DNA from 4 places in the Mesorhizobium sp. 01N446 genome. Region 3 is predicted to be linked to each of the others. Evidence: predicted binding sites of a transcription regulator. Region 3 holds the regulator's gene; each other region holds the start of a gene.
The links. The regulator PhoB, encoded in region 3, activates phosphate uptake and scavenging genes when phosphate is short. The targets are predictions, from matches to a motif close to TGTCATNNANCTGTCAT.
Positions count from the first base shown of each region.

Region 1: AC1DPX_RS02895 (DUF1045 domain-containing protein) is a predicted target of PhoB. The motif match lies at 4,092-4,108, and genes of this name have one in related genera.
Region 2: AC1DPX_RS00190 (ceramide glucosyltransferase) is a predicted target of PhoB. The motif match lies at 2,207-2,223, and genes of this name have one in related genera.
Region 4: phnF (phosphonate metabolism transcriptional regulator PhnF) is a predicted target of PhoB. The motif match lies at 5,978-5,994, and genes of this name have one in related genera.

Region 1 covers NZ_JBFTRA010000001.1:633,236-640,750, reverse strand. The annotation lists gene AC1DPX_RS02920 (SMP-30/gluconolactonase/LRE family protein) at 1-292, shown strand, start outside; gene AC1DPX_RS02915 (hypothetical protein) at 380-595, opposite strand; gene AC1DPX_RS02910 (COG4280 domain-containing protein) at 592-1,347, opposite strand; gene phnN (phosphonate metabolism protein/1,5-bisphosphokinase (PRPP-forming) PhnN) at 1,545-2,174, opposite strand; gene AC1DPX_RS02900 (alpha-D-ribose 1-methylphosphonate 5-triphosphate diphosphatase) at 2,171-3,310, opposite strand; gene AC1DPX_RS02895 (DUF1045 domain-containing protein) at 3,346-4,053, opposite strand; gene iolB (5-deoxy-glucuronate isomerase) at 4,202-5,014, opposite strand; gene AC1DPX_RS02885 (DUF3329 domain-containing protein) at 5,019-5,237, opposite strand; gene iolE (myo-inosose-2 dehydratase) at 5,281-6,198, opposite strand; gene iolD (3D-(3,5/4)-trihydroxycyclohexane-1,2-dione acylhydrolase (decyclizing)) at 6,306-7,515, opposite strand, start outside.
Region 2 covers NZ_JBFTRA010000001.1:39,148-46,662, forward strand. The annotation lists gene AC1DPX_RS00185 (O-succinylhomoserine sulfhydrylase) at 1-938, shown strand, start outside; gene AC1DPX_RS00190 (ceramide glucosyltransferase) at 955-2,106, opposite strand; gene apaG (Co2+/Mg2+ efflux protein ApaG) at 2,327-2,719, shown strand; gene AC1DPX_RS00200 (Hsp33 family molecular chaperone) at 2,948-3,979, opposite strand; gene argF (ornithine carbamoyltransferase) at 4,092-5,003, opposite strand; gene AC1DPX_RS00210 (aspartate aminotransferase family protein) at 5,020-6,219, opposite strand; gene AC1DPX_RS00215 (GcrA family cell cycle regulator) at 6,577-7,095, shown strand; gene AC1DPX_RS00220 (magnesium and cobalt transport protein CorA) at 7,232-7,515, opposite strand, start outside.
Region 3 covers NZ_JBFTRA010000001.1:1,614,834-1,622,348, reverse strand. The annotation lists gene AC1DPX_RS07870 (sugar ABC transporter permease) at 1-97, opposite strand, end outside; gene xylF (D-xylose ABC transporter substrate-binding protein) at 243-1,283, opposite strand; gene AC1DPX_RS07860 (ROK family protein) at 1,553-2,803, shown strand; gene phoB (phosphate regulon transcriptional regulator PhoB) at 2,816-3,505, opposite strand; gene phoU (phosphate signaling complex protein PhoU) at 3,525-4,232, opposite strand; gene pstB (phosphate ABC transporter ATP-binding protein PstB) at 4,258-5,061, opposite strand; gene pstA (phosphate ABC transporter permease PstA) at 5,058-5,909, opposite strand; gene pstC (phosphate ABC transporter permease subunit PstC) at 5,913-6,896, opposite strand; gene pstS (phosphate ABC transporter substrate-binding protein PstS) at 6,963-7,515, opposite strand, start outside.
Region 4 covers NZ_JBFTRA010000005.1:391,162-398,676, reverse strand. The annotation lists gene AC1DPX_RS21290 (DapH/DapD/GlmU-related protein) at 31-648, opposite strand; gene phnL (phosphonate C-P lyase system protein PhnL) at 645-1,352, opposite strand; gene phnK (phosphonate C-P lyase system protein PhnK) at 1,355-2,131, opposite strand; gene AC1DPX_RS21275 (alpha-D-ribose 1-methylphosphonate 5-phosphate C-P-lyase PhnJ) at 2,128-3,027, opposite strand; gene AC1DPX_RS21270 (hypothetical protein) at 3,093-3,293, shown strand; gene fosX (FosX/FosE/FosI family fosfomycin resistance hydrolase) at 3,296-3,715, opposite strand; gene AC1DPX_RS21260 (carbon-phosphorus lyase complex subunit) at 3,712-4,824, opposite strand; gene phnH (phosphonate C-P lyase system protein PhnH) at 4,826-5,437, opposite strand; gene phnG (phosphonate C-P lyase system protein PhnG) at 5,437-5,898, opposite strand; gene phnF (phosphonate metabolism transcriptional regulator PhnF) at 6,020-6,769, shown strand; gene AC1DPX_RS21240 (zinc-binding alcohol dehydrogenase family protein) at 6,785-7,515, opposite strand, start outside.

The DNA.
Region 1 (7,515 bases), 980 kb from region 3:
CGTCGCCGACGGCGCCACCGTCGATGCCGAAGGCTGCTACTGGGTGACGATCCCGGTGACCGGCAAGGTCTGCCGGTATGATCCTGATGGCGAACTGATGCAGACCGTGGTTCTGCCGACCGACCTGCCGACGTGCTGCGAATTCGGCGGCAAGGACCTCGACATCCTCTATGTCACGTCAGCCGTGCTCAAGCGCCCGGCCAGCCACTTCGTCCGCCAGAAGAATCCCGGCGGATTGTTCGCGCTCGATGTCGGCGTCAAGGGCCTGACCCTGCCGGCCTTCAAGGGATAGCTGCGTTGGCCCGCTTCCGTCAGAACGGACAGGCCAAACAGCATGTATCGTTCCGAAACCGAAACGATACCGAGTATGTGGCTGCCTTTAACGTTTGACCGCGCGGGCGGCGCGGTGAACGCTTTGCAGCAGGATGGCGAGGCAGCCGACCAGCAGCAGCGCGCCGCCGAGCAGCGGCGGCAGGGCCAGCAGCTTCACCGCCGCCGCGACGGCGGCCACCAGCACCAGCGCCAGCAGCGCCAGATTGCCGTCGTCGACGAACATGCCGAGGAATTCCCTGGCGACAAGACGAACGGCGTTCATCGGGCGAGCCCTCCGGCCGATACGGGGTAGGTGCCGCGCAGCCAGCGCACCATGGCAAAGGATGCCAGCGCGACGGTGGCGAAGATGGCGAGCAGCGCGAGATCGGCGCCCGGCCAGTCGGCGCCGATGCCTTCGCCGGTCCAGAAAATGCCGAAGCTGGTCAGCATCAGCCCGACCACGAATTTCAGCGCGTTCTCCGGCACGCGCGCCAGCGGCCTGTGCACCGCCAGGCCGATAAGCATCACCAGGATAAACGCCGCCAGCGCGCCGAGGCTGGCGTAGAGCGTCTGCCCGTGCGCCGCGCCGACGGCAATGACGATGAACACCACCTCGACGCCCTCGAGCAGCACCGCCTTGAACGAGGCCAGTCCGGCGAGATAGTCGGCGCGGCGGTCATTGGCCTGCTGGTTGAGGGCGGCGGTCTCCTTGGAGAAGGCCGCCTCCTCGTCATGCAGCGCGATGACGCCGACGCTGCGCAGGATAGCCTTTCGCAGCCAGCGCATGCCGAACAGGATCAGCAGCACCCCGACGACGAATTGCAGCGTGGTGATCGGCACCAGCGCCAGCAGCGGTCCGAACGCCAGCACCAGCGCCGCCAGGAGCGCCAGCGCCAGGGCGGCGCCCGTCAGCGCCGGGCGCCAGCTGCGCGTCACGCCGACCGCGAGCACGATGGTGAAGGCTTCGACGACCTCGACGAAGGAGGCGAGAAATGCCGCCGTGACCGTCGAGAGGATGGGCGTCAGCGTCTGCATAAAAGCGTCCTGTCCTGTCTCGTTCGCCCCCGGATTCTCTGAGCGGGTGTCCCGGGACGCGTAGCCCGGAATCACTTCTGTGGTCAGCACCACATAGCGCTCCGGAAGCTGCGGGAAAGCAAGTGAGCGCTGCTGGGCGGCGCTTGGGCCAATCGGGCTGCGGGCTGCGTGACGTGGCTGCAGCACGCACTCTTGAATCAGATCAGGCCTGAAATGTCGGAAAAGGCCATTGCCTTGCGCAGCAGCTCGGCGAAACGCTCGCCGGCCACTTCGCGCGGGCCGCTATTGTCGATCGTAGTGACGCCGGGGCCGGTCAGGGTCACATTGGCGCTGCGCGCGAGCCGCGCCAGCACTTCGCCGCGCGACTCGCGGCCGCGCATCGCCAGCCGCTCGGCCAGCACATCGGCCGAGGCGGTGATCTCGACAATGGCAAGATTGGCATAGCGCTCACGCAACACCGGGATAATCGCGCGAGACACATTCGCCACCGCGACATGGCCATTGGCGACCGACCAGTCGACATCGGCAGGCAGGCCGTAGCGCAGGCCATGCGCTTCCCACGAAATGGCGAAGGCGCCGTCGGCCTCGGCCTCGACAAAGGCGGCATCGGCCAGCGTGTCGTGATCCTCGCTTGCCGTATCGCTCGGCCGGGTGATGACGCGGCGGACGAACTCCAGCCGGCTCTCGTCGGCGAAGAGGGTGCGGGCGTAGCCGATCACCGTGTCCTTGCCGGCTCCGCTGGGCCCCACGACGGCGACAAAGACGCCATGACGGACAGGGAAGGTTTCAGCGGACAACTCACGCTCGATCAAGGCCGACACCATCATGCGACGCGGCGTCCCTGCCGCCAGACGGTGCGCACCACCGGAACATGGTCGTCGACGCGCACGCGCACCAGATCGGCGCGGCGGCCCTGTTCGATGACGCCGCGGTCGGTCAGGCCAATGGCCTCGGCCGGGTTCTTCGACACCATGGCGACCGCCTGCGGCAGCGAAATGCCTTCGACCATGTCGCCGAGGAAGAAGGCCGACTGGATCAGGCTGAAGGGGATATAGTCCGAAGACAAGATGTCGAGCAGGCCGTCGCTGGCCAACGTGCGCGCCGAGACATTGCCCGAATGCGAGGCGCCGCGCATGACGTTGGGCGCTCCCATCAGCACGCCAAGGCCTGCGGCCTTCGAAGCGCGCGCCGCTTCCTCGGTGGTCGGGAACTCGGCGACGCGCACGCCCTGCTCGACCGCCTCGTCGACATGGCTCGACGTGGCGTCGTCATGGCTGGCCAGCACGATGCCGCGTTCTTGGCAGGCGGCGGCGATCACCGCGCGGTTCGGCGTCGAATAGCGCGCCGATTCCGCCATCCGCTTCTCGCAGAACAGTTTGAAGTCGCGGTCGGTCAGCTTCAGCTTGCGCTGGTAGTAATAGGCATAGGTTTCGAGATTGACGAACTGCCGCTGGCCGGGCGCATGGTCCATCAGCGAGGCCAGCTTGACCCGGTCGTCCTCGTCGAAATTGGCGAAGGCCTGCAGGCAGTCCGGCGCCGAAACCTCGCAGCGCAGATGCAGGAAATGATCGGCCCGCAAACGATCCTGCGCGACGCTGTCCTCGATCGCGTCGGCCAGTTTGCGGATATCGGCTGAGGTGAGATCGGCGTCCTCGTCCATGCCGACGCGCAAGGCGTCGAGCACGGTGGTGATGCCGGCGGTCGCCACCTGCGCGTCATGGGCAAGCACCGCCGCGATCGGGTTCCAGCGCACCTTCGGCCGCGGCGCGTAATGGCCCTCGAGATGGTCGGTGTGCAGCTCGACCAGCCCGGGAATGACATAGTCGCCGCCCATGTCCTCGCCGTTGCGGCTGCTACCCGCGTCGATGCCGGCGATAAAGCCATCACGCAGCACCAGCGAGCCCTCGACGATCTCGTCGGCAAGCACGATGCGGGCGTTGGAAAGAACGGTCTCGGCGGTCATTTCGGGCAGTCCTCTGGTTCTTCGAGCAGGGTTGTTCAGGCGGTCTTCCTCGCCGGGCGGCGTCCCAGCGCGTGCTGCGAAAGGACCATGAACGGTGCGCCAGGTTCGGTTTCGACAAACAGCGTCAGCGCGTCGACCAGCACCGGCTGCCGCAACACATCCGCGAACAGGCTGTCGATTGCTGCGCGCAAACGAGGGCTTTCCTGTGGCCCGGCCCGGCCCGACAGCGTCATGTGGAAGCGGAAGGTTTCGAAGACATAGGGGTAGCCCCACTGGCAGAGATTGCGGAACTCGGCCGGTTTCAGCGAATCCGGGCTGCGCCGCTCGATCTCGGCCTCGGTCAGCGGCGCGCGGAACCGGTCGAAATCGCGCACGACATCGTCGGCGAAACGGTTGAGTGGCGGCAACGGACCCTCCGGCACCAGCGCGAAAAAGCTGTCGATCTGGCTGACGACGAGACGCGGGATCGTCACGACAGGCGTCACCTCGGCAAAATGGTCAAGCCCATCGCGCAACGAGGTCTCGGTCTCGTTGGCGGCCAGGCGGAAGGGAGCCTTCAGCGTCGCGTGGAAGCCATAGCGGCGGGCAGAGGCGGTGTGGAAGGCGACTTCCGCGGCCGACAGATCCGCCACGGCCTCGACCGGCCTTGTCGCCGCGCCGAACGGGTCGCGGCCCAGCCAGTTGGCGGCGATCCGCGCCAGCGGTTCGTCCTGCCGGGGGGTGAAGTAGATGGCATAACGCATGGGAAGTCCTCGTCAGACCGCTGCCATAGGTGATTTCCATGACGGATTGACGAAGCTTTGAAGGGTTTTCGAAGGCAAATCGACCCAATAGGTCCTTAGCCGACGATTTTTCCGAGCTGGACCAATAAGTTCAAGCGGAATCGGACTGTCAGGCCTTCATCAACCATTCGTGCTCGGGCGCGTTGTGGAATTTCCACGTCCGCTTCGGCCCGGCCATGACGTTGAGATAGTAGAGGTCGTAGCCATGGCAAGCGGCGCAGGGGTGATAACCCTTGGGAACCAGCACGACATCGCCATCCTCGATCGCCATCGCTTCGTCCAGCGCGCGATGGCCGTTCGTGTCGGCATCGGTGTAGACGCGCTGGAAGGCAAAGCCCTGCGGCGGGTTGAGGCGATGATAGTACGTCTCCTCAAGATAGGATTCATCAGGCAGGTTGTCCTGGTCATGCTTGTGCGGCGGATAGCTCGACGTGTGGCCGCCGGGCGTGATGACCTCGACCACCAGTAAGGAATCCGCCGGCTTGCCTTCCGGCAGGATGTTGGTGACGTAGCGCGTGTTGGTGCCCTTGCCGCGCACCTCCTGGCCAAGATCGTCCGGCCCGATCACTCGAACCGGCAGCCCGCCGCCAAGGCCAGGCGCCGAGCAGACCGCGAGTTCGAGATCGGTGTCCGCTGTCACCGACCAGTCCGATCCCTCGGGAACATAGACCGACCACGGCTTGCCTTCGAAAGGCGACATGCGCTCGCCGAGCAGGCCGAGATCCTTGCCGCCTGCCTTCGCCGTGCCCTTGCCGGTCACGAACACCAGGCAGACTTCGCGGTCTTCCGTCCTCCCCGAGGCGCTTTCGCCGGGTTGCAGCCGGTGCAGGTCGAAACCGACATAAGTCCAGCCGGCGCTTTTCGGCGTCACATGGGCAACGCGGCCATGGCCCTTGTCGGCCTTCACCAGCAGCTTGGACATCCGCTTACTCCTTCGGTTCGGACTCGGCCGTCGCCTTGTTCTCGTCGACAGGCTTGTACAGATAAAAAAACTGCCAGACGGCATAGCCGGTGAAGCCTAGCGCGATGGTGCCCCAGAATGGCGTGCCGGTGGCGAACTCGATGATCGACCAGATGACGCAGACCGCGACGACGGCGACACGCCGCCATAAGGGCCGGAAGAAGGGGTGCTCGTAATCTTTCATCGGGCCAATCTACAGCAACCTGCCTCGCCGTGAACCCGTCGCGTCAGGCATTCGGAAAACCCTGGGTTTCGACGGTGTAGCCGGCTGATGTCATCACCCGCATCAGTTCCTTGTGGCCGACCTGCGCCATCTTGAGCGGCGGGTTCTTCTTCGGATCCTGCTCGGCCTCGACCACGAACCAGCCCTCATAGCCATGGTGGGCGAAGCGCTGCACGATGGCGCCGAAATCCAGCGAGCCGTCGCCCGGCACGGTGAAGGCGCCGAGCGCCACGGCGTCGAGGAAAGATTGTTTCGTGCGGTCGAGCTTGTCGATGACGCCCATGCGCACATCCTTCACATGCACATGGCTGATGCGCTTGTGGTGGTTGTCGATGGCGCGCAGGACGTCGCCGCCGGCGAAGGCCAGGTGTCCGGCATCGAGCAGCAGCGGAATGCCCTCGCCGGAATGGCGCATGAAGGCATCGAGTTCCGGCTCGGTCTCGACCACCGCCGCCATGTGATGGTGATAGGACAGCGGCATGCCTTGTTCGGCGCACCATTCGCCGAATTCCGTCAGGCGCCTTGCGTAGGCCTTCATCTCGTCGCCCGACAGTTTCGGCTTGGTGGCAAGCGGCTTGGAGCGGTCGCCCTGGATCGAGCGGCCGACCTCGCCATAGACGATGCAAGGCGCGTTGACTGCCTTGAACAGCTCGATCATCGGCTGGATGCGGTCCTTGTTCTTGCTCATCTCCTCGTCGACCAGCGTGCCGGAAAACCAGCCGCCGCACAGCGTCACGTCGGCCGCCTTGAGGATCGGCAGCATGACGGCGGGGTCGTTGGGGAAACGCCGGCCCATCTCCATGCCGGTGAAGCCGGCCGAACGCGACTGGCGCAGGCACTCTTCCAGCGACACGTCATCGCTCAGTTCCGCAAGATCGTCGTTCCACCACGCGATGGGGGACATGCCCAGTTTGGCTTTCAAGTCGTCACTCCAGATTAGAACAGTTCATTCTTTGGCCGCTGGCGCCGCCCCTCATCCGCCTGCCGGCACCTTCTCCCCGTATAGGGACGGGGAGAAGGGAGCTAGCATCAATCGCCGACGCTCTGCATCTGGCGCTTCTCGTCATAGGCCTTGCGCGCTGCGTTGACCTGCGGCCGTGCCGACACTTCCGGCACCGCCACATCCCACCAATGGCCGCCGGCATCGGTGGAGACCAGCGGATCGGTGTCGATGACCAGAACGGTGGTGCGGTCGTTGGTCTTGGCCTTCTGCAGCGCGTTTTCCAGCCCGGCGATCGACGGCACTTTCTCTGCTATCGCGCCCAGGCTCGCCGCATGCGCGGCGAAGTCGACATCGGGCAGGATCTCATGGCGCGAGTCCTTCAACAGATTGTTGAAGTTGGCGCCGCCGGTCGCCATCTGCAGCCGGTTGATGCAGCCATAGCCACGGTTGTCGAGCAGTACGATGGTCAGCTTCAAGCCGAGCATCACCGACGTGGCGATCTCGGAATTCAGCATCAGATAGGAGCCGTCGCCGATCATGACGACGACCTCGTCGTCCGGCTTGGCCATCTTGGTGCCGAGCCCGCCGGCAATCTCGTAACCCATGGTCGAGAAGCCGTATTCGGCATGGTAGGAGCCGGGTGCGCCGGCCTGCCAAAGCTTGTGCAATTCGCCGGGCAAGCCGCCGGCGGCATGCAGCAATGTCGCGCCTGATCCCATGGCGCGTTGCACGGCGCCGATCACCTGCGCGTCCGACGGCAAGGCGGCATTGGTCGAGGCCGTCACCTTGGCCGCGTCGGCTTGCCAGGCCTTCTTGCCCTTGGCCGCATTGTCGGTCCAGGCGGCAGGCGCCTTCCAGCCCTTCAGCGCGGCGCCGAGTTCGGCCAGTCCCTCGGCCGCGTCGGCGATCAGCGGCAGCGCGCGGTGCTTGCCGGCGTCGAAAGGCTGCACGTTGAGCCCGATGATGGTCTTGCCGGAGTTCTTGAACAGCGCCCACGAGCCGGTGGTGAAATCCTGCAGGCGCGTGCCGATGGCGAGCACCACATCGGCCTCTTCGGCCAGCCGGTTGGCCGCCGACGTGCCGGTGACGCCGACCGCCGCCATGTTGAGCGGATGATCGTCCGGAAGCGAGGACTTGCCGCCTTGCGTCTCGCAGACCGGAATGCCGGCGCCTTCCGCGAACCTGGCCAGCGCATCGGAGGCCTGCGAGTAGAGAACGCCGCCGCCGGCGATGACCAGCGGCTTCTTGGCGCCCTTCAGTGCCGCGACAGCAGCGGCAAGCTCGTGGCGGTCCGGG
Region 2 (7,515 bases), 1.6 Mb from region 3:
CGGCGTCGGGCATGGCGGCGGTGACGGCGGCGCTTCTGTGCAGCGTCAAGGCCGGTGACCACATCGTGGCGGCGCGCGCCCTGTTCGGCTCCTGCCGCTGGGTGGTCGAGACGCTGGCGCCGCGCTACGGCATCGAGGCGACGCTGGTCGACGGCACCGACATCGCCAACTGGGAAAAGGCGGTCAGGCCCAACACCAAGCTGTTCTTCCTGGAGAGCCCGACCAATCCGACGCTGGAAGTGGTCGACATCGCCGCCGTCGCGTCGCTCGCCAACTCGATCGGCGCGCGGCTCGTCGTCGACAATGTCTTCGCCACGCCCTTGCAGCAGAAGCCGTTGCAGCTCGGCGCCCATATCGTCGTCTATTCGGCGACCAAGCACATCGACGGCCAGGGCCGCTGTCTCGGCGGCGTGATCCTGTCGGACAAGAAGTGGATCGACGAGAATTTGCACGACTATTTCCGCCACACCGGCCCCAGCCTGTCGCCCTTCAACGCCTGGACGCTGCTGAAGGGCCTGGAGACGCTGCCACTGCGCGTGCGCCAGCAGACGGAAAGCGCCGGCAAGATCGCCGATTTCCTGGCCGAGCAGCCGCAGATCGCCCGCGTCATCTATCCCGGCCGCGCCGACCACCCGCAGGCCGAGATCGTCAGGAAGCAGATGTCGGGCGGCTCGACGCTGATCTGCCTCGACGTCAAGGGCGGCAAACAGGCGGCCTTCGCCTTGCAGAACGCGCTCGACATCGTGCTGATCTCCAACAATCTCGGCGACGCCAAGAGCCTGATCACCCATCCGGCGACGACGACGCACAAGAATTTGAGCGAAGAGGCGCGCGCCGAACTCGGCATCGGACCGGGCACGCTCAGGCTGTCGGTCGGCCTGGAGGACGCCGACGACCTGCTGGAAGACATCGCGCAGGCGCTGAAAGCGGCAAAATAGTAGATGTCTTTGGCTTTCAGGCGCGCGACGAAGCCTCTTCCAGCTCCGTAGCCTTGGTGCCGATGGTCATTGCATTGCCGCGCCAGTCGACCGCGCCGCCGAGCCAGCCGCGTGCCCACATGGCTGGCAACATCAAGTCCCGCGCGATCATCGCCGCGACCGTGCGCGGCGACAGGTGCCAGCCCTTGGACCAGGCCAGGGCGCATTCCGGAAGGTAGAAGGCCGCCAGCACGGCGATGGCCGTCAGCGGCAGGCTGACGCCGGCGCTGGCTGCCGCAAGCAGCGCAAATGCCAGCGGCACCACCGCGCCGGTCAGGATTTCCGGCGTGAAGAACAGCGGGAAGGTGACGCGGCGCAGACGCGCCCAGCGGGCCTGGCGCGACCAGACCGTGCCAAGCGTGCGCCTGCCAAGCGGCTGCTCGAAGGGTGCCGCGACAAGATTGACGCGCAGGCCAATCGCGCTCACCAGCTTGGTCGCGGCGGCGTCCTCGGCGGCTTCGGCGGCCAGCGCGCGGATGCCGCCATTGGCATCCAGCACCGGCTTGTTCAATAGCATGCTCTTGCCCTGGGCAAAGCCAAGGCCGAGCGCCTCGCCGGCATACTGCCAGCGGGCCTGCAGCGTGTTGAGGAAGGCGCATTCGACCTCGGCCCAGAAGCCCTCCGGCCGCGAACCGATCGGCGTCGAGCAGACAAGGCCGGTATCCGTCCGCCAAGCCGCCATCAAATGCTGGATATAGTCTCTCGGCATCAGCACGTTGGAATCGGCCAGGACGACCCAGTTGTGCCGCGCGGCTTCCCAGCCCTTGACGCAATTGTTGAGCTTGGGATTGGCACTGAACCGGTCTTCGCCGATCAACAGCCGGGCCGGCACTTTTGGGAAGCGGTCAATGGCGGCGCGGATCAACCTGACCACCGGGTCGTCTCCATGGGCAACGCAGAAGATCAACTCATAGCGTGGCCAGTCGAGCGAAAAGGCGCGCTCCAGCGTCTCCTGCGTGAACGGCTCGACGCCGCGCCAGGGTATGACGACCGACACGGGCGGCGATTTGCCGGCTGGCCGCGCGATCGCGGTGCGCCGTTTCAGCTGTGACGCGGCGAGCAGAATGCTCGCGGCGTTTGAAAGGATAAGAGCAGTCGAAAGCGAGGCGGCTATGAGAGTGAGTTCCATCGAGATCCGGTCACTCCAGAAGAGACAGCCTGCATGTGGCCGTTTTCAACAGTTCGACAGAGCGGCGAGTCGCCCGGTTCGTGCACACCACCATTGTCATGTGTCACTTAAATGACATTCTTTGCCGGCACCTGCGTTTCAAGGCCAGGCGCGACAAGACGCGCACGTTGACCTGCTCGCCGGGAGCGCCGAAAGGTATGGGACTGTTTTGGAGCCGCCTATGTACCGCGCCGTTACGCGCAACATCGAAGTGCAGGTCAGGCCGTTCTACCTCGAGGATCGCTCGGATCCTTCGGAGAACCGCTATGTCTGGGGCTATCAGATGACGATCGACAACCAGTCGGACGAATTCGTGCAGCTTCTGTCGCGCTATTGGCACATCACAGACGGCGCCGGCCGGGTCGAGGAAGTGCGCGGCCCGGGCGTCGTCGGCGACCAGCCCGAACTCAATCCCGGCGACAGCTATCAGTACACGTCCGGCTGCCCGCTCTCGACGCCGTCAGGCATCATGGTGGGTCACTACACGATGCGCAACAAGCGCGGCGAGACCTTCGACATCGCCATCCCGGCGTTCTCGCTGGATCTGCCGGGAACCAGGCGGACGGTAAATTAGCGTCTTTCTCTCCGTCACTATACGGGGAGTTGAGGAATGGTCCGCGCAGCGGACGAAAAGCCAACTGCTTGGCTTTTCGAATGACGAACGCCCGGCAGGACAATGAGGGCCGGGCTGATGAGATTGTCGAGGACGGGGTCTGCGCACGGCTATTCGCCAAAGTCAGCGCCGCCCCTCATCCGCCCTTCGGGCACCTTCTCCCCGTAAACGGGGAGAAGGCAAGGAGCTTCACTGCGCCGCGAATTCCGCCGGGTCGAAGTCGTACTGCTTCGAGCAGAATTCGCAGGCGACATGGATGCCGCCGTCCTCGGTCGAGTCCTTGATCTCCTGCGCGGAGAAGCCCTCGAGGATACCGCGGATCTTGTCGCGCGAGCATGAGCACTGGTCGGCGACGGGAACGCCGCCGAAGACGCGCACGCCATGCTCGTGGAACAGGCGATAGAGCAGCCGTTCGGCGCCGATCGTCGGGTCGATCAGTTCGGTCGGCTCGATCGTGCCGAGCAGCGCCAGCAATTCCTGCCAGGAATTGTCCGCCGGATCATGGATCTCCTCGCGCGGATCGCCGTCGCCGCCCGGCAGGTCCGGAATGCGCATGCGCTCGGGCGACTGCGGCAGGAACTGCGCCAGGATGCCGCCGGCGCGCCATTGTTCGCGCGCGCCGCCAGGGCCTGGCGTCAACAGCTTGGCCACGGACAGCCTGATATCCGTCGGGATCTGCTCCGACTGGCGGAAATAGGTGCGCGCCGCATCTTCCAGCGTTTCGCCATCGAGCTGGACGATGCCTTGATAGCGCTGTGTATGGGCGCCCTGGTCGATGGTCAGCGCCAGCACGCCGCTGCCGAGCAGCGTCTGCTGGGACGTTTCGCCTGCAGCGATCAAGGCCTCGAGCCGATCGGCATCGAAGCGCGCATAGGCGCGCAGCGCCGACGGCGTCGAAAAATCCGCCACCAGCATGTCGACCGGCCCGTCGGTGCGGGTCTGCAGGATGAACTTGCCCTCGAATTTGAGCGAGGTGCCGAGCAGCACCGTCAGCACACAGGCTTCCGCCAGCAGGCGGGCGACCGGCTCGGGATAGTCGTGGCGGCTGAGGATGGCGTCGAGCATCGGCCCGAGCTGGACGGTCCGGCCGCGCACGTCGAGCGGGCCGACCTCGAACGGCACGACATGGTCGTCGCCGGCATAGCCGAACTCGCCGAGTTTGGGGTGATGTTCAGTCACTTGATGCGTTTCCAACATGACAAAGCTCCAGGGCGCGGCCATGCCGCCCCCTGGGGTGCATGCGTCCAAACGCGCTTGATTTGCGTGATGCGGCGCAGATAGGCATCGCGCCCCCGCAGATCAAGCGCCCAGACCTTTCAAAGCCCAAGCCACCTCAAGCCCCAAGACACCAGGCAAGCACCGCCTTCTGGGCGTGGAGCCGGTTCTCGGCCTCGTCGAAGACCACCGAATGGGGTCCGTCGATAACCTCGTCGGTCACTTCCTCGCCGCGATGCGCCGGCAGGCAATGCATGAACAGCGCGTCCGGTTTGGCATGCGCCATCAGCTTGGCATTGACCTGATAGGGCGAGAAGACGTTGTGGCCGCGGGCGCGATGCTCCTGGCCCATCGACACCCAGCAGTCGGTGACGACGCAGTCGGCCTGGTCGACGGCTTCCTCGGGCGAGCGGGTGAAGAGCAGCTTGCCGCCATGCGCCTTGGACCAGTCGATGTGCTTCTGCGCCGGCTCGCTGCCTTCGGGCACGGCGACGTTGAGGTTGAAGCGGAACCGCGCCGAGGCTTCGAGCAGCGAATGCAGCACATTGTTGCCGTCGCCGGTCCAGGCGATGGTCTTGCCGGCCACCGGACCGCGATGCTCCTCGAAGGTCATGATGTCGGCCATCAGCTGGCAGGGATGGGTGTCGTCGGTCAGCCCGTTGATCACCGGAACCGTGGCATTCTCGGTCAGCTCCAGCAGCCGCTCATGCGAAGTGGTGCGGATCATGATCGCATCGACATAGCGCGACAGCACCTTGGCGGTGTCGGCAATGGTTTCGGAGCGGCCGAGCTGCATTTCGGTGCCGGTCAGCATGATGGTCTCGCCGCCAAGCTGGCGCATGCCGACGTCGAAGGAGACGCGCGTGCGCGTCGACGGCTTGTCGAAGATCATCGCCAGAACCTTGCCTTCGAGCGGCCTGGTGCGCTCGCCGGCCTTGAGGCGCGCCTTTCGCACCACCGCGTCGTCCAGCATGAAGCGCAGGTCGCCCTCGGAAACGGTGGACAGATCGGTGAAATGGCGAACTGACATCGGCAATTTTCCGGAATTACTTCGCGGCGGCCACGGCGATGGCATCCGCCAGGCCTTTGGCACCGGCGCGGATGCGGTTGAGCGCTTCGTGGATCTCGGCGTCGGTGACCGTGAGCGGCGGTAGCAGGCGAATGACGTTGTCACCAGCCGGAACCGCCAGCAAATGCTGGTCGCGCAGCGCCATGTTCACCTTGGTGTTGGGCATGGCGCATTTGAGCCCAAGCATCAGCCCGGTTCCCCTGATGTCTTCAATGACATCGGGGAATTCGTCGGCGATCGCCGCCAGGCCCTGCTTCATCAGCAATGCCTTGCGCTGGACATCCTCGAGGAAGCCGTCCTCCAGCACCACATCGAGCACGGCGTTGCCGACAGCCATGGCCAGCGGATTGCCGCCGAAGGTGGTGCCGTGCACGCCCGACGTCATACCGACCACGGCCTCGTCGGTGGCCAGGCAGGCGCCCATCGGGAAGCCGCCGCCAATACCCTTGGCGATCGCCATGATGTCGGGCGTCACGCCTGACCATTCATGCGCGAACAGCTTGCCGGTGCGGCCGATGCCGCACTGGACCTCGTCATAGATCAACAGCAGGCCGTGCTGGTCGCAAAGCTGCCGCAGCCGCTTCAGCGACTGCGTCGGAACCGGGCGGATGCCGCCCTCGCCCTGCACCGGTTCGATCAGGATCGCGGCGGTCTCCGGCGTGATCGCCTTCTCGGCGGCATCGATGTCGTCGAAGCCGACCTGGTCGAAGCCTTCGACCTTCGGGCCGAAGCCTTCGAGGTATTTGTACTGGCCGCCGGCCGCGATGGTCGCCAGCGTGCGGCCATGGAAGGCGCCTTCGAAGGTGATGACGCGGAAGCGCTCGGGATGCCCTTTGACGAAGTGGTAGCGCCGCGCCGTCTTGATCGCGCATTCCAGCGCCTCGGCGCCGGAATTGGTGAAGAACACCTTGTCGGCAAAGGTGGCGTCGGCCAGGCGCTCGCCCAGCCGGCTCTGTCCCGGAATCTCGTAGAGATTGGAGACGTGCCAGAGTTTTCCCGCCTGCTCGGTGAGAGCCGCGACCAGGTGCGGATGGCTGTGGCCGAGCGAATTGACCGCGATGCCGCCGGCAAAATCGAGATATCGCTCGCCTTTGTCGGTGACCAGCCAGGTTCCTTCCCCATGGTCGAAAGCCAGGGGAGCGCGAGCAAAGGTCTCGTAAAGCGCCGAACCGCTCATTATATGCGTCTCCGGTACCGGAAAATCAAAAAAGCCGCCAAAGCGGCGGCCTTGTGCGGCTTATCGTGTTTTTCGGCCATGAAGTCAACGAAAACGTCGCGTAGTGGCACGCGACAAGCCCCCTAACTCGACGCCGGCTCATGAGCGACCGGGCAAGTTGGGGAAAACCGAAAAAACCGATTCGTGTTGCACTTGGGACTCTTGTCACCGAGTCAGCGCATAAGGTAATTGTAGTCGAGAAATAACTAGATTTCGTGCGGCGGACCTAATCACCAGATATATGTGGTGTCTGCCCCAGCAAGGTTGCTGGGTCGGGAAGGGATTCCGATTGCGCACGGTTAGCAGGAGCGCGGTCTCATGAACTGGACTGACGAGCGGGTCGAACTTCTCAGGAAACTGTGGTCGGAGGGTCTGAGCGCAAGCCAGATTGCTGCCCAGCTTGGAGGGGTGAGCCGAAATGCCGTCATCGGCAAGGTGCATCGGCTGAAGCTGTCGGGCCGCGGCCGTGCAACGGCAACGCCGGCACGCCAGAAGAAGGCCACACAGGGCTCGACCGTCCAGAAGTCGGTGGCGCGCGCCGCAAGCACGGCCCGCCACGTCACGACATCGATCGGCGCGACCGCCCTTCAGACGCAATTCGACGCCGAGCCGGTGGTGCGGCACTATATCCGCCCGGTCGAGAACGTCGTGGTACCGATCTCACGGCACCTGCAGCTCGTCGAACTGACCGAGCGGACCTGCAAATGGCCGAACGGCGATCCGCTGTCGGAAGACTTCAACTTCTGCGGCAACGAGGCTGCCGAAACGGGGCCTTATTGCAAGTATCACGCGCGTGTGGCCTTCCAGCCGGCGGCGGAGCGGAGACGCAATCGCTGAAGGGAATAGGGCAGTAAGGCAGTAGGGCAATATGTTTTGAGCCGCGCTGATGAGCGCCTTATCTCAACCTACTGCCCTACTGCCCTACTGCCCTACTGCCCTACTGCCCTACTGCCCTACTGCCTACTGCCTACCCTCACAGCCACCCATTCTTGCGGAACCGCCAGTAGAGAAACGCGCAGATCCCCGCGATGGTGGCGAGCACAATCGGGTAGCCATATTCCATCTTCAGTTCCGGCATGTCGGTGAAGTTCATGCCGTAGATGCCGGCGAATGCGGTCGGCACGGCCAGGATGGCGGCCCAGGAGGCGAGTTTCTTCGAGATCGCCGTTTCCTGGCTCTGACCGACCAGAAGGCTGGCCTCGAAGGCAAAGGCCAGCACCTCGCGCAGACTGTCGATCTTTTCCTGGACGGTGCGGA
Region 3 (7,515 bases):
TCGCCTTGAGGAACCGCCCAACGGCGCTGAGTTCGGATGCACGCGCCCTGTCCGCTGCAGTGCTGCCGACCGGTTGATTAGAGGTCGTGTCGGTCATGCTATCCTCCCACCGGTTTACCGTCTGGCGCGGGTGCCGGAACATGGATGCTATTTGCTTTCCGCGGTCATTTGAAGCGGGAAGCCCTTGGGAAAACGCCGCGGCTTTTGGGCCGCGGCGTCGATGTCGAACAATCTTGCGCCGTTTAGTTGCAGGCGGCGACGCTGCCGGCGGCGACGCCCGCGCAGACTTCGTCCTTCTTGATCCAGCCGGCGTCGATGACGACGTTGAGATTGTCCTTGGTGATGGCGACCGGGGTCAGGAACAGCGACTTGACGGTGTTGCCGCCAGGCGTCGTGAAGTCCTTCACACCGGCGATGTCGGTCATCTTCTTGCCGTCGGCCAGCTGCGAGGCGATCTCGGCGGCATTCTTGCCGAGTTCGCGCGCGTCCTTCCACACCGACACGGTCTGGGTGCCGAGCGCGATGCGGTTCAGCGCGGCATGGTCGCCGTCCTGGCCCGAAACCGGCACGGTGCCGGCAAGACCCTGCGCCGTCAGCGCCGCGACGACGCCGCCGGCGGTGCCGTCATTGGCCGCGACCACCGCGTCGACCTTGTTGTCGTTGGCGGTCAGGAACTGCTCCATGTTCTTCTGGGCGTTGGCGGGCAGCCAGCCGTCGGTATAGGCCTCGCCGACATTCTTGATCTTGCCGCTGTCGATGGCAGCCTTCAGCACTTCCATCGAGCCCGCGAACAGGAAGTCGGCATTCGGATCGGCGCCCGAGCCCTTGATGAAGACATAGTTGCCTTCCGGCTTGGCCTTGAACACCGCGCTCGCCTGCATGCGACCGACTTCCTTGTTGTCGAAGGTCAGGTAGAAGACGTCCTTGTTCTCGATCAGGCGGTCATAGCCGACGACCGGAATGCCTTCGTCCAGCGCCTTCTGCACGGCCGGGCCGATGGCCGAGGCATCCTGCGCCAGGATGATCAGCGAATTGGCGCCCTGCGAGATCAGGCTTTCGACATCGGTGAGCTGCTTTCCGGGATTGGACTGCGCGTCAGCGGAAATGTACTTGTCGCCGGCGGCCTCGATGGCCTTCTTCATGGCGGCCTCGTCGGTCTTCCAGCGCTCTTCCTGGAAGTTGGACCACGAAACGCCGATGACCTTGTCCTTCGCCTGCGCGACCGACGCAAGCGTCAGCGACATGGCGACACCCGCCAGGATGGCGGTTGTGAATCTCTTCATAATATTCCTCCCTGCGCCGCGTATGGCGCGACCAAACTGGCCCTAAGGCCGGCACAGAGGCTCTATTTTTTCGAGCCTCGAAAAAACACTGGTCTAACACCGGAACGCTGTCAACAACGATTCTGATGGATTTTGATGCCCTTCCGAATTTTTTTCGAGCCTCGGAATAAATAAATGACAGGACGGGCCGCTTCTGCCAGTATTTGACCGTGTCGCGCGGCATTCGAGGGACCGGAGGAGCCGCGGCGACCGGGAGGATATGGAAAAACATGTCGGTCGGAATCCGTCACGACGATCTGCGCCGGCGCAACCGCGCCATGGTGATCGCGGCCGTGCGCCGGGCCGGCCGGCCTTCGCGCACCGAGATCGCGGCGACCACCGGCCTCAGCCATTCGACCATATCGGCGATTTCCTCCGACCTGATCGGTGAAGGCATCCTGGCCGAGGGCAAGCCGAGCGAGGCCGGCGCGCTCAAACGCGGCAGGCCGCAGGTCGGCCTTGGCCTCAACCCGGAGGCCGCGGCTGTCATGACCGTGGTGCTGTCGCTGAATTTCCTCTCCGTCGCCGTCATCGACTATGCCGGCCAGGTGATATCGGAGGAACAGCGCCGGCTGGACACGCTGACCATGTCGCGCGAAGCGCTGATCGGCGAATGCACGGCAATCGTGCGACGGCGGCTCGAGGATCCCGACATCGATGTGCGCAGCGTCGCCCGCATCGCGCTGGCGATCCAGGGCATCACCGACACCGAAGCCCGGGCGATGCTCTGGTCGCCGATCACGCCGCAGACCGACATCGCCTTCGCCGACATACTCGAAGCCGAGTTCGGCATCCCCGCCACCATGGAAAACGACTGCAACATGATGGCCGTGGCGCTGCGCTGGCGCGATCCCGAGCGCTACCGCGACGACTTCATTGCCATCCTTTTGTCGCACGGCATCGGCATGGGCCTGGTGCTGAAGGGCGAGCTCTTCACCGGCACCCATTCCTCGGGCGGCGAATTCGGCCACATGATCCATCGGCCGGGCGGCGCGCTCTGCCGCTGCGGCCGCCGTGGCTGCGTCGAGGCTTATGCCGGCAACTATGCCATCTGGCGCAACGCCAGGCAGCTCAGCGAGGACACCGAGCCGGTGGCCGATGTCAGCGACGCGCAGATGCGGGCATTGGCCGCCACGGCACGCGAACGGGACGGGCCCGAGCGCGAAGCCTACCGCAAGGCCGGCGAGGCACTTGGCTACGGCCTCGGCAGCCTGTTCGCGCTGATCGATCCCGCGCCCGTCGCCATGGTCGGCGTCAGCGCCGCCGCCTTCGACCTGATCGAGCCGGCACTGCGCGAGGCGATCGCCCAGACCGCTGGCGGCCAGCACTCGAAATCGATCTCCTTCGACACCGAGCCGAACGAGCTGCCGCTGATCCGCGAAGGCTGTGCCATGCGCGCGCTGACCTTCGTCGACCAGGAGATTTTCGCGCCGGGCGTGCAAACGAAAGCGGGCCTTGCCGCCAAGAAAAACGTCGCCTGAATCAGGTCGCTTTCAATCTTCCCTGATCGCGTAGCCAGCGCCGCGAATGGTGCGGATGACATCCGGCATGCGGCCATTGTTGACCGCCTTGCGCAGCCGGCCGACATGCACGTCGACAGTGCGTTCGTCGATGTAGATCGTCTCGCCCCAGACATTGTCGAGCAGTTGGCTGCGCGAGAACACGCGGCCGGGGTGGCGCATCATGAATTCGAGCAGGCGGAATTCGGTCGGTCCGAGCCGGATCTCGCTCTTCTTGCGATAGACCCGGTGCGATTCGCGGTCGAGCACGATGTCGCCGACCTTGAGCACGCTGGACAGCACTTCCGGCTTGGCGCGGCGCAGCAGCGCCTTGACGCGAGCCATGAATTCCGGCGTCGAGAACGGCTTGACCAGATAGTCGTCGGCGCCGGTGGACAGCCCACGCACACGGTCGCTTTCTTCGCCCCGTGCGGTCAGCATGATGATCGGCAGCCGCTCGGTCTCGGGCCGCATCCGCAGGCGCCGGCAGAGTTCGATGCCGGACACCGCCGGCACCATCCAGTCGAGCACCAGGAGGTCGGGCACGTTCTCCTGCAGGCGGATTTCGGCTTCATCGCCGCGTGTCACCACCTCGACCTGATAACCCTCCGATTCCAGATTGTAGCGGAGGAGCACGCCGAGCGGCTCCTCGTCCTCCACCACCATGATGCGTGGTGCGATCATCGCTTGGTTACCCCTGCGCTCAGGCCGCCGGCGCCGACATCGCCGTCTCGTCCTGCTTTGGACGGTTGGCGGGCAGTTGCGTGCCGGTCAGGACATAGTACGCGTTCTCGGCGATGTTGGTCACATGGTCGCCGATGCGTTCGAGATTCTTGGCGCAGAACAACAGATGCGTGCAGGCCGTGATGTTGCGCGGATCCTCCATCATGTAGGTCAGCAGTTCGCGGAAGACGGAGGTGTATTTGACGTCGATGCGTTCGTCGTCGGCGCGCAGCTTCGCCAGTGCGGCGGCATCGCGCGCCGCATATTCCTCGATCACGCCCTGCACCTGGATCAGCACCAGCTGCGCCATGGCGTCGATGGAATGCGACAGGTCGCGCGGCGTGGAGCTGAGGCCGACGGTGCCGACGCGCTTGGCAATGTTCTTGGCAAGGTCGCCGATGCGTTCGAGATCACCGGCCATGCGGATCGAGCCGACGACATGACGCAGATCGTCGGCCATAGGCTGGCGCTTGGCGATCAGCGTGATGGCGCGGTCGTCGAGCTCGCGCTGGCGCGCATCCATGATGGCGTCGTCGGAGACCACGCGCTGGGCGAGCGCATTGTCGGAATTCAGCAGCGCCTTGGTGGCGCCGCCGACCATCGAGCCGGCGAGGTCGCCCATGTCGCTGATCAGCCTGCTGATCTGTCCGAGATCCTCGTCGAAGGCTGCGACTGTGTGTTCGGCCATGATCCTGGTCCTCGTATGCGTGCGATCAGCCGAAGCGGCCGGTGATGTAGTCTTGCGTGCGCTTCTCGCGAGGCGACGTGAAGATCTTCTCGGTTTTGTCGAATTCGACCAGTTCGCCCAGATACATGAAGGCCGTCTGCTTCGACACGCGCGCGGCCTGCTGCATGTTGTGGGTGACGATGACGATCGTGTAGTCGGCCTGCAGCTCGTCGATCAGTTCCTCGATCTTGGCGGTCGACAGCGGGTCGAGCGCCGAGGCCGGCTCGTCGAGCAGGATGACTTCCGGCTTCACCGCCACGGTGCGAGCGATGCACAGCCGCTGCTGCTGGCCGCCCGACAGGCTGAGGCCGCTGGCGTTGAGCTTGTCCTTGACCTCGGTCCACAGCGCCGCGCGCTTCAGCGCCTGCTCGACACGGCCGTCCATTTCGGCCTTGCTGATCTTCTCATAGAGCCTGACGCCGAAAGCGATGTTCTCGTAGATCGACATCGGGAACGGTGTCGGCTTCTGGAACACCATGCCGATCTTGGTGCGCAGCAGGTTGAGATCCTGCGAGCGGTCGAGAATGTTCTGGCCGTCGAGCAGCACCTGGCCCTCGGCGGTCTGCTTGGGATAGAGCTCGTAGATGCGGTTGAAGACGCGCAGCAGCGTCGACTTTCCGCAACCCGAAGGGCCGATGAAGGCGGTGACGCTGCGCTCGGGCAGCGACAGCGTGATGTCCTTCAGCGCCTTCGACTGGCCGTAGTAGAAGTTGAGGTTCTTGACCTCGATCTTGGCCTTGGTCACCGCCTCGGCGGCGATCGTCATGTCTGGAGACAACATCTGGCTCATTTGTCCTCTCTGCGTCCGGTCAGGCTGCGCGCAAAGATGCTGAGCGCGAGAACCGTCAATGTGATGATGAGTGCGCCGGTCCAGGCCAGCTGCTGCCATTCCTCATAGGGACTGAGAGCGAACTGGAAGATGGTGACAGGCAGGCTGGCCATCGGCGCGTTTAGATTGCTCGACCAGAACTGGTTGTTCAGCGCCGTGAAAAGAAGCGGTGCGGTCTCGCCGGAGATGCGCGCGATCGCCAGCAATATGCCGGTGACGATGCCCGAAAGCGCGGCGCGATAGGCAACCGAGCGGATGACCACCCAGCGCGGCGCGCCGATCGCGGTGCCGGCTTCGCGCAAGGCGTTCGGCACCAGGTTGAGCATGTCCTCGGTGGTGCGCACGACGACGGGGATGACCAGGATGGCAAGTGCCACGGCACCGGCGATCGCCGAGAAATGCCCCATCGGCCGCACCATCAGCTCATAGACGAACAGTCCGATGATGATCGACGGCGCCGACAGAAGAATGTCGTTGATGAAGCGCACCACCGTGGTGAGCTTCGAGAAGCGGCCGTATTCGGCCATGTAGGTGCCGGCCAGCACGCCGATCGGCGTGCCGACGATGATGCCGATGATGGTCATCACGATGCTGCCGTAGATCGCGTTGAGCAGGCCGCCGGCATCGCCGGGCGGCGGCGTCATTTCCGTGAAGACCGAGAGCGAGACGCCGGCCAGGCCCTTGTAGAGCAAGGCGCCAAGGATCAGCGCCAGCCAGGCAAGGCCGATGCCGGCCGCGACGACGCACAGCGTCATCATCACGCCATTCTTGCGCTTGCGGCTTTGGTGAAGCGATGCGGCTGTCGACATCGGTCAGGCTCCCGTGCGGGCATCGATGCGCATCAGCATGTAGCGTGCGATGGCAAGGATCAGGAAGGTGATAACGAACAGGATCAGGCCGAGCGCGACCAGCGAGGAGGTGTAGAGATCGCCGACGGCTTCGGTGAATTCGTTGGCGATCGTCGCCGAGATGGTCGTTGCCGGCGCGAACAGCGACGTCGAGATGCGGTGCGCGTTGCCGATGACGAAGGTCACCGCCATGGTCTCGCCGAGCGCGCGGCCCAGAGCCAGCATGACGCCGCCCATGATGCCGATGCGGGTATAGGGAATGACGACCCGGCGCGTGACCTCCCAGGTCGTGCAGCCGATGCCATAGGCCGATTCCTTCAGCACCGACGGCACCGTATCGAAGACGTCCTTGGTGATCGAGGTGATGAACGGCAGGATCATGATGGCCAGAATCATCGCCGAGGTCAGCAGGCCGATACCATAGGGGGGACCGGCGAACAGGCCGTTGAGGCCCGGAACGCCGTGGAACACGCTGATGATGAAGGGCTGCACCGTCGTCTGCAGGAACGGCGCCAGCACGAACAGGCCCCAGATGCCGTAGATGATCGACGGGATGCCGGCCAGCAATTCCACCGCCATGCCGATCGGGCGCCGCAGCGGGCGCGGGCAAAGCTCGGTGAGAAAGATGGCGATGCCGATGCCGAGCGGCACGGCGATCAGGATGGCGATGGCCGAGGTGATGATGGTGCCGTAGATCGGCGCCAGCGCACCGAACTTCTCCGTCACCGGGTTCCAGCTTTCGCTGGTCAGGAAGGAGAAGCCGAAGGTCGACAGGGCTTGCCAGGAACCGGCTACCAGCGAGATCGCTACGCCGCCGAGCAGGACCAGCACCAATATGGCAGCGGCGCGGGTCATTCCGTGGAAGATCGAATCGGTCAGCGCGAACCGTCGAACGGTGGCGTCGCGCGAACTTCTAACGGCTGGCAAGGCTTCCTGGACAGCGCTCATGTCAAGCTCGGCTCTTTCAGTTGAAGGAAAAGGAGCGCCGCGGGCGCGGCGCTCCTTTGGAGGATATCACTCGCCGGCGTAGACGGGCTTGCCGCCGGCCTGGATGTCGGCCTTCCAAGAAGCCTTGATCAGGTCGACGACGCTGTCGGGGATCGAGACATAGTCGAGCGCCTTGGCGGTTTCCTTGCCGTCCTTGTAGGCCCAGGCAAAGAACTTCAGGGCTTCGCCGGTGGCAGCGGCATCATCCGGAGCTTTGTGGATCAGGACCCAGGTCGAGGCAGCGATCGGCCAGGTGGTGTCGCCGGGCTCGTTGGTGATGATGACGTTGAAGTTCTTGGCAGTCTTGAAGTCGGCATTCGAAGCGGCAGCGCCGAAGGACTCCAGCGACGGCTCGACGACCTTGCCGGCTGCATTCAGCATCTTGGAGTAGGACAGGTTGTTCTGCTTGGCATAGGCGTATTCGACGTAGCCGATGCCGCCATCCGTCTGCTTGACGGTGTTGGCAACGCCTTCGCTGCCCTTGGCGCCGACGCCCGTCGGCCATTCGACGGCGGTGTCCGAACCAACCTTGTCCTTCCAGTCGGGCGAGAGCTTCACCAGATAGTTGGTGAAGTTGAAG
Region 4 (7,515 bases), on a different contig from region 3:
CAGGCTCTCTTATAACGATGATGTGAAGACCTATCCCTCGTATTTCTCCAGGAAGGCTTCGGCTGACAGCTCGCGAAAATCATCGAGCGAGGCGCGCAGTCTGGCGTGGTCCCAGTCCCACCAGGCAAGCGCCTGGTAGCGTTCGGCGGTGCGGCGGTCGAAGCGTTCGCGGATCGGTTTGGCCGGCACGCCGGCAACGATAGTGTAGGGCGCGACATCCTTCGAGACGACGGCGCCGGCGCCGACCGCCGCGCCATCGCCGACGGTGACGCCGGGCAGGACGGTCGAGCCGTGGCCGAGCCAGGTGTCGTGGCCGATGGTGACCCGCTTGGCGCGGCGCTGGGCGAAGAATTCGCTCTCGTGCTCGGCGTCGTCCCAATAGTCCGAGGCGCGGTAGGTGAAGTGGTGCAGCGTCGGCCGCCAGGTCGGGTGGTTGGTGGCGTTGAGGCGCACGCTTGCCGCGATGTTGGCAAACTTGCCAATCGTCGCGCACCAGACCGAGCAATCCTGCATCATGTAGGAATAGTCGCCGAGTTCAGATTCCGAAACCCGGCTGCGGTCGGCGATCTCGGTCCAGCGGCCGAGCGTCGAATTGTGCACCTCCGCCGTCGGGTGGATCAGCGGCGTCTCCGACAATTTCCTGGTCATGCAGCGAGCTTTCCCGGAGCAAAAGCGGTGACGTCGATGATGCGGTCGGCCACCGCCTCGCGCACGTCGTGGTCGTGGAAGATGCCGAGCAGGGCAACGCCTGCCGCCTTCTTGGCGGCGATGAGTGCGATCACCACGTCGCGGTTGGTGGCGTCGAGCGAGGCGGTCGGTTCGTCGAGCAGCAGGATGGGGTGCTCGGTGATGAAGCCGCGCGCGATGTTGACGCGCTGCTGTTCGCCGCCGGAGAAAGTCGCCGGCGGCAGCGCCCAGAGTTTCTCCGGCAGGTTCAACTGTGCCAGCAGGGCGCGTGCCTTGCCGCGTGCAACCTCGCGCTCCTCGCCGCGTTCGACTAGCGGTTCGGCGACGACGTCGAGCGCCGAAACGCGCGGCACGGTGCGCAGGAACTGGCTGACATAGCCGATCGTTTGCCGGCGAACGGCGAGCACGGTGCGCGGGCTGGCGTGGGCGAGGTCGATCAGCCCCTCCTCGTGCCTGACGATGATCTGGCCTTCGTCGACGGCATAGTTGCCGTAGAGCATTTTCAGGATCGAGCTCTTGCCGGCCCCTGACGGGCCGCCGAGCACGGTGCATTCGCCCGCCTTGATCGAGAAGGAGACACCGGCGACGACCGGCAGCTTGATGCCGTCGCGCAGATGCATGGTGAAGCTTTTTGCGACGTCGGAAACAACGAGTGGCGTCGGCATGGTTACACCTGAAGAATCGAGGAAACGAGAAGCTGCGTATAGGGCGCGCGCGGATCGTCGAGCACGCGGTCGGTGAGGCCGCTTTCGACGACGCGGCCGTCCTTCATCACCATCATGCGCTGCGACAAAAGCCGTGCCACGGCGAGATCGTGCGTGACGACGATCGCCGCCAGACCAAGATCGGTGACCAGTCCACGCAAGAGATCGAGCAGGCGCGCCTGCACCGAGACGTCGAGGCCGCCGGTCGGCTCATCCATGAACACCAGCCGTGGACCGGTGACGAGGTTGCGGGCGATCTGCAGGCGCTGGCGCATGCCACCGGAGAAGGCGCGCGGCTCGTCGTCGATGCGGTCCTGCTCGATCTCGACGCGCGACAGCCAGTCGACGGCCGTGGCGCGGATCTTGCCATAGTTGCGGTCGCCGACCGCCATCAGCCGCTCGCCGACATTGGCCCCGGCCGACACCGTCATGCGCAGGCCGTCGGCCGGGTTCTGGTGGACAAAGCCCCAGTCGGTGCGCATCAGGAAGCGGCGCTCGGCCTCGCTCATGCGGTAGAGCTCGCGGAACTGGCCGTCGCGCATGCGGTAGCTGGCGGTGCCGGAAGACGGCAGGAGCCGCGTCGACAGGCAGTTGAGCAGCGTCGTCTTGCCGGAACCGGATTCGCCAACCACTGCCAGGACTTCGCCCGGCCACAGGTCGAAGGAAACGTTGTCGCAGCCGACGCGCGAGCCGTAGAATTTGGAGAGCGCCGAGACGCGCAGCAACGGTTCGTCGGTCATTGTGCCGGCTCCATGTTTTCTGGGGCAGGATGATTTTCGGGGGCAAGGTGGCCGCGATGGCCATCTGCCCGCCGCTTCTCGCAATGGTCGGTGTCGGAGCAGACGAACATGTGGCCGCCATGATCGTCGAGGATGACCTCGTCGAGATAGACATTCTCGGCCGCGCACAGCGCGCAGGGCTGGTCGAAGGTCTGGACCTCGAACGGATGGTCTTCGAAGTCGAGGCTGACGACATCGGTGAAGGGCGGCACCGCGTAGATGCGCTTTTCGCGACCGGCGCCGAACAGCTGCAGCGCGGGCGAGCGGTGCATCTTGGGATTGTCGAATTTCGGCGTCGGCGAGGGGTCCATCACATAGCGGCCCTCGACCTTGACCGGATAGGCATAGGTGGTGGCGATGCGGCCGTGCTTGGCGATGTCCTCGTAGAGCTTGACATGCATGAGACCGTACTCTTCCAGCGCATGCATCTTGCGCGTCTCGGTCTCGCGCGGTTCGAGGAAGCGCAGCGGCTCGGGGATCGGCACCTGGTAGACCAGCACCTGGCCCGCGGTCAGCGGATGTTCGGGGATGCGGTGGCGGGTTTGGATGATGGTGGCGCTGGCGGTGTCGGTGGTGACAGCGACGTTGGCGACCTTCTTGAAGAAGGCGCGGATGGAGACCGCGTTGGTGGTGTCGTCGGCGCCCTGGTCGATGACCTTCAGCACATCGTCGGGGCCGATGATCGAGGCGGTGACCTGGACGCCGCCAGTGCCCCAGCCATAAGGCATCGGCATTTCGCGCGAGGCGAACGGCACCTGATAGCCGGGGATGGCGATGCCCTTGAGGATCGCCCGGCGGATCATCCGCTTGGTCTGTTCGTCGAGATAAGCAAAGTTGTAGGTGGCGATGTCGGTCATGGCGATCACATCCACATTGTGCTATTGAATTGACGTCCAGGACGCGGAACTAGGGGCGAATTCCGATGACCCAAGACGGTTGGATACATCTCGGAATTCTGCTGGTGGTGTTCGCTGGCGCGGTGCTGTTTTTCCTTCGACGGATGGTTCTGCCAGCACCGAAGGAAGGCGCTACAGGCGAGACCGTTTCCGGCAGCCGTGGCTACAATGGAGGGTATGGCGGCGGCCATTTCCCCGACGGTGGGCATGGCGGCGTAGGCAACTAGGGTCATTCCGCGGCCTCCAATCCCCTGGCGTAGCGCGCCAGCCGCTCATTGAGCGTGCCGGTGTGCAGTTCGAACATGTGGTTGTCGTCATCGTAGAAATAGATCGAGCGACCTTCACCCTCGACACGTGGGCGTGGCGGGCGCATGTCGAGGCCTAGCCTGCAGACGCGTTCGGCGTAGTGGTCGAAATCGGCGTCGTCGATCTTGAAGGCAATGTGGTTGTAGCTGCGCTCCGGCAGCGCCTCGCCTTGCATGATGGCGATCCATATGTCGCCGATCAGGAAGAATTTTTCGCGTGACAGCGAGAATTGCTCGGCGTCGCTGGCATAGACTTCGCGCGCGTCGAAAACGCCCTCGAGGATTTCTCTCATCCGCTCGAGATCCCTGACGATGAAGGTCATATGGGACAGGCCTTCGATCATTCCGCTGCCTCCCGCTTCTCGTCGATCTTGGCGGGGTTTTCGCGTGCCTCGTATTCGGCGCGCATGCGGCGCACGAGGTCGAGCTCGGCCTGGAAGTCGACATAGTGCGGCAGTTTCAGATGCTCGACGAAGCCGGTCGCCTGGACGTTGTCGGAATGCGAGATGACGAATTCCTCGTCCTGGGCGGCGGCGACAATGTCCTCGCCGAGCTCGGAGGCGCGCAGGGCGCGGTCGCAAAGCGCCATGGCCATCGCCTTGCGCTCGCTCTGGCCGAAGACGAGGCCGTAGCCGCGGGTGAATTGCGGCGGCGCCTTGGCCGAGCCCTTGAACTGGTTGACCATCTGGCATTCGGTGACCCGCACCGTGCCGAGGGGGGCTGCAAAGGGCAGTTCGGGGACGTCGAGTTCCAGCTCGACCTCGCCGATGCGGATCTCGCCGACAAAGGGATGGTTGCGGGCATAGCCGCGCTGGGTGGAATAGCCGAGCGCCAGCAGGAAACCCTCATCGCCGCGCGATAGCGCCTGCAGGCGGATGTCGCGCGCCATCGGGAACTCCAGCGGCTCGCGGGTGATGTCGCCGGGAACATGATCCCCCGGCATCTCGCCGTCCGGTTCGATCAGCCCTTCGCGAGCGAGGATCGCCGAAACGCGTGGCATGGCCTGCGCTTCCGTCTCGCGCCGCAAGGGCTCGGCGACATCGGCGCCGGCGGCAAGCTCGGGGTCGAGAAGCCGGTGCGTGTAGTCGAAGGTCGGCCCAAGCAACTGGCCGCCGGGCAGATCCTTGTAGGTTGCCGAGACACGCCGCTCGACCAGCATGGCGCCGGTGTCGGTCGGCCTGGTGTAGCCGAAGCGCGGCAGCGTGGTGCGATAGGCGCGCACCAGGAAGATCGCCTCGATCATGTCGCCGCGCGCCTGGACGATGGCGAGTGCCGCGAGTTCACGGTCGTAGAGCGAGCCTTCGCTCATCACCCGGTCGACGCCGAGCGCCAACTGCTCGACGATCTGGTCGAGGCGCAGTGCCGGCACCGAACGGTCGCCGCGCCGGCGGTCGGCAAGCAGGCTGTGGGCGTTGGCGATTGCGGCTTCGCCGCCTTTTACCGCGACATACATCTTACGCCCCCATCGTCTTGATGCGCGTGGTGCGCGGCAGGCAGGCTATGCCTTCCGGCGTAGCGAGGATGATGTCGACGCCGCGTGGAAAGCGCTGGATGTTCTGCTTCCACTGCTCGATGAAGTGACGCGGCATCTGCGCCGGCGCGACGGTGGCGCTGGTTTCGATGCCGGGGCCTTCGAGCAGCAGGGGAACGCCCGAGGTGAAATCGCTGACCTGCAGGATCAGGGTGGTCGAGCGGTCGGGATAATCCTGCGTCCCTTGAGAAAAGCCGTCGAGCGCCATCATCTCGGCAGGCGTGGCGACAAAGGCGAAATGTGCGTCGGCCGGCGTGTTGGCGAGCGGCGCGCCGGTGTGGAAGCCAAGCCAGGAGCCGATCGCGGCGGAGGTGTGCAAGGCGGGGTCGAGCCAGAGCGGCGTGTCGTTGTCGCACAGCGCCAATGCCACGGCGCCAGCAGTTCCCGAGAGCGGCGCGGGTGGGCGGGCCAAGGCCGGCAAAGGCTGCACGCTGCCCGGCCTTGCCATCGCATCCATGACCGCGCGGAAGACTGTCTGGGCGTTGAACATCGGGTCGGCGAAGCCGCCCTCGATCGATTGCGCTGCGATATCCATCAGTCTTCTCCGCGAACCATGGTGAAGAAATCCACCTTCGTTGCCGCCGTCTCGGCGCGACGTTTTTCCTGGGCAGTGGCGAGCGCCGACCTCAAAGGCGCGATCAGCCTGGTCTCGACCTCGGCGCGTCGGGCAGGGTCCTGCCACAGCGCGTCGGCTATCGCCGCCAGCTTCGCCTTCTGCTTGTCGCGGCCAAGCGCGTAGCAATGGCCGACCTGGCCCGACGGCAGCCGGACGGTGGCGCGGGTGACGGTCGCCTCGCCGACATTGAACGGCGCGCCGCCGCCGCCGATGCGGCCACGCAGCGTCACCAGCCCGGTCTCGGGACCGCGCAGCAGCTCGGCCTGCGAGGGCAGGCCGGCCTCGTTCCAGAGCCGGACGATGTCGTCGCCGCTCGCTTGCGCCAGCGTCGCCATGGCGGCCTTGCGTTCGGCCTGGTCGCGGGCTTCCTGTCCTCGCATCGGCAGCATTCCTCTTTGCTAAATTTGTCTATTGATATAGACAACTATACAAATTATACATACTACGTAGCGCGAGTCCATGACGGGTGGATGACAGGGGCCAGATGGACGGGGGCAATTCATGATCGGGCGACAGGAAGCCGACAGCATCGAGCGGCGCAGCGGCGTTTCGCTGTGGCGGCAGATTGCCGACAGGATCCTGCAGGCAATCGCCATCGGGGATTTCGCCGAGAATGCCGCGCTGCCGCCGGAGGTGGCACTCGCCGAACGCTATGGCGTCAACCGTCACACGGTCCGCAGCGCCATATCGGCGCTTGTGCAGGAAGGGGTGCTGCGGGCCGAGCAGGGACGCGGCACCTTCGTCCTGTCGCGCAAGCGGCTGTCCTATCCGATCGGCGCGCGCACGCGCTTTTCAACGGGCCTACAGGGACAGACCTCGGAACGCCACATCGTGCTGCTCGCCTCATCGGTCGAGCCGGCCAGCCAGCGCGTCGCCGAGGGACTTGGGCTGGCCAGGGGCGCCGAGGTGATCCGGCTGGAGACACGCGGTGAGGCCGATGGACGGCCTGTGTCACGCGCTGCCGGCTGGTTCGATGCCAGGCGCTTTTCCGGCATCGACAAGGCGATGGCGGAGACCGGCTCGATCACTGCGTCGCTGGCCCGCTTCGGCATAGACGACTATCTCAGGCAATCGACCGTGCTGTCGGCGCGCCATGCCGATGCGGCCGATCTCGTCGACCTCGACCTGCAGCCGGGCGCCATTGTGCTGGTCACGGTGGCCGTCAACATCACGCCGGACGGCCAACCGATCCAGTTTTCGGAGTCGCGCTTTCCGGCGGAACGAGTGGAGTTGAGACTGTCGGCGCTGTGAGCCTGCTTCTGCCGACTATCCGATCTCGATCACGGCCTTGATCAGGCCGGACTTTTCGTGCGCCCAGCGGGCGAGATCGCTGGGCGTATCGGCCAGCGTCGTGCGGTGGGTGACGAGCTTGGCCAAGGGCACGGCGCCGTTGCGGATCGAGGTTGCGACATGGTCGAAATCGGCACGCAGTGCATTGCGGCTGCCGACCAGCGTCATTTCGCGCTTGTGGAATTCAGGGTCGGAGAAGACGATGTCGTCCTTGACGACGCTGACCAGCACCAGTGTGCCGCCATGCGCGACATGGGCGAAGGCCGACTGCACCGACCGGGTGTTGCCGGTGGCATCGAAGACCACGTCGAAGCCTTCGCCTGATGTCGCTTCCCTGACCAGGTCGGGCACCGCGCCACGTGACCCGTCGAGTGTCTGGAAGCCGAGTTCGGTTTCGGCGAAGGCGAGCCTTTCACTGCTCATGTCGAGCAGCGTTACGTCGAGCCCGGCGATGCGGGCGAAGATGGCGGTGCCGAGACCGATCGGGCCGGCGCCGATGACCAGCGCGCGGGCGCCGGGATCGGCGCGAGCGCGACGCACAGCGTGCGCGCCGATGGCCAGGAATTCGACGGCGGCGGCGTCGGCCAGCGACAGGCCATTGGCCGGATAGAGATTCTGCGCCGGGACAAGAATGCGTTCGCACATGGCGCCGTCGCGATGGACGCCCAGCACCTCGATCCTGACGCAGCAATTCGGTTTGCCGTGCC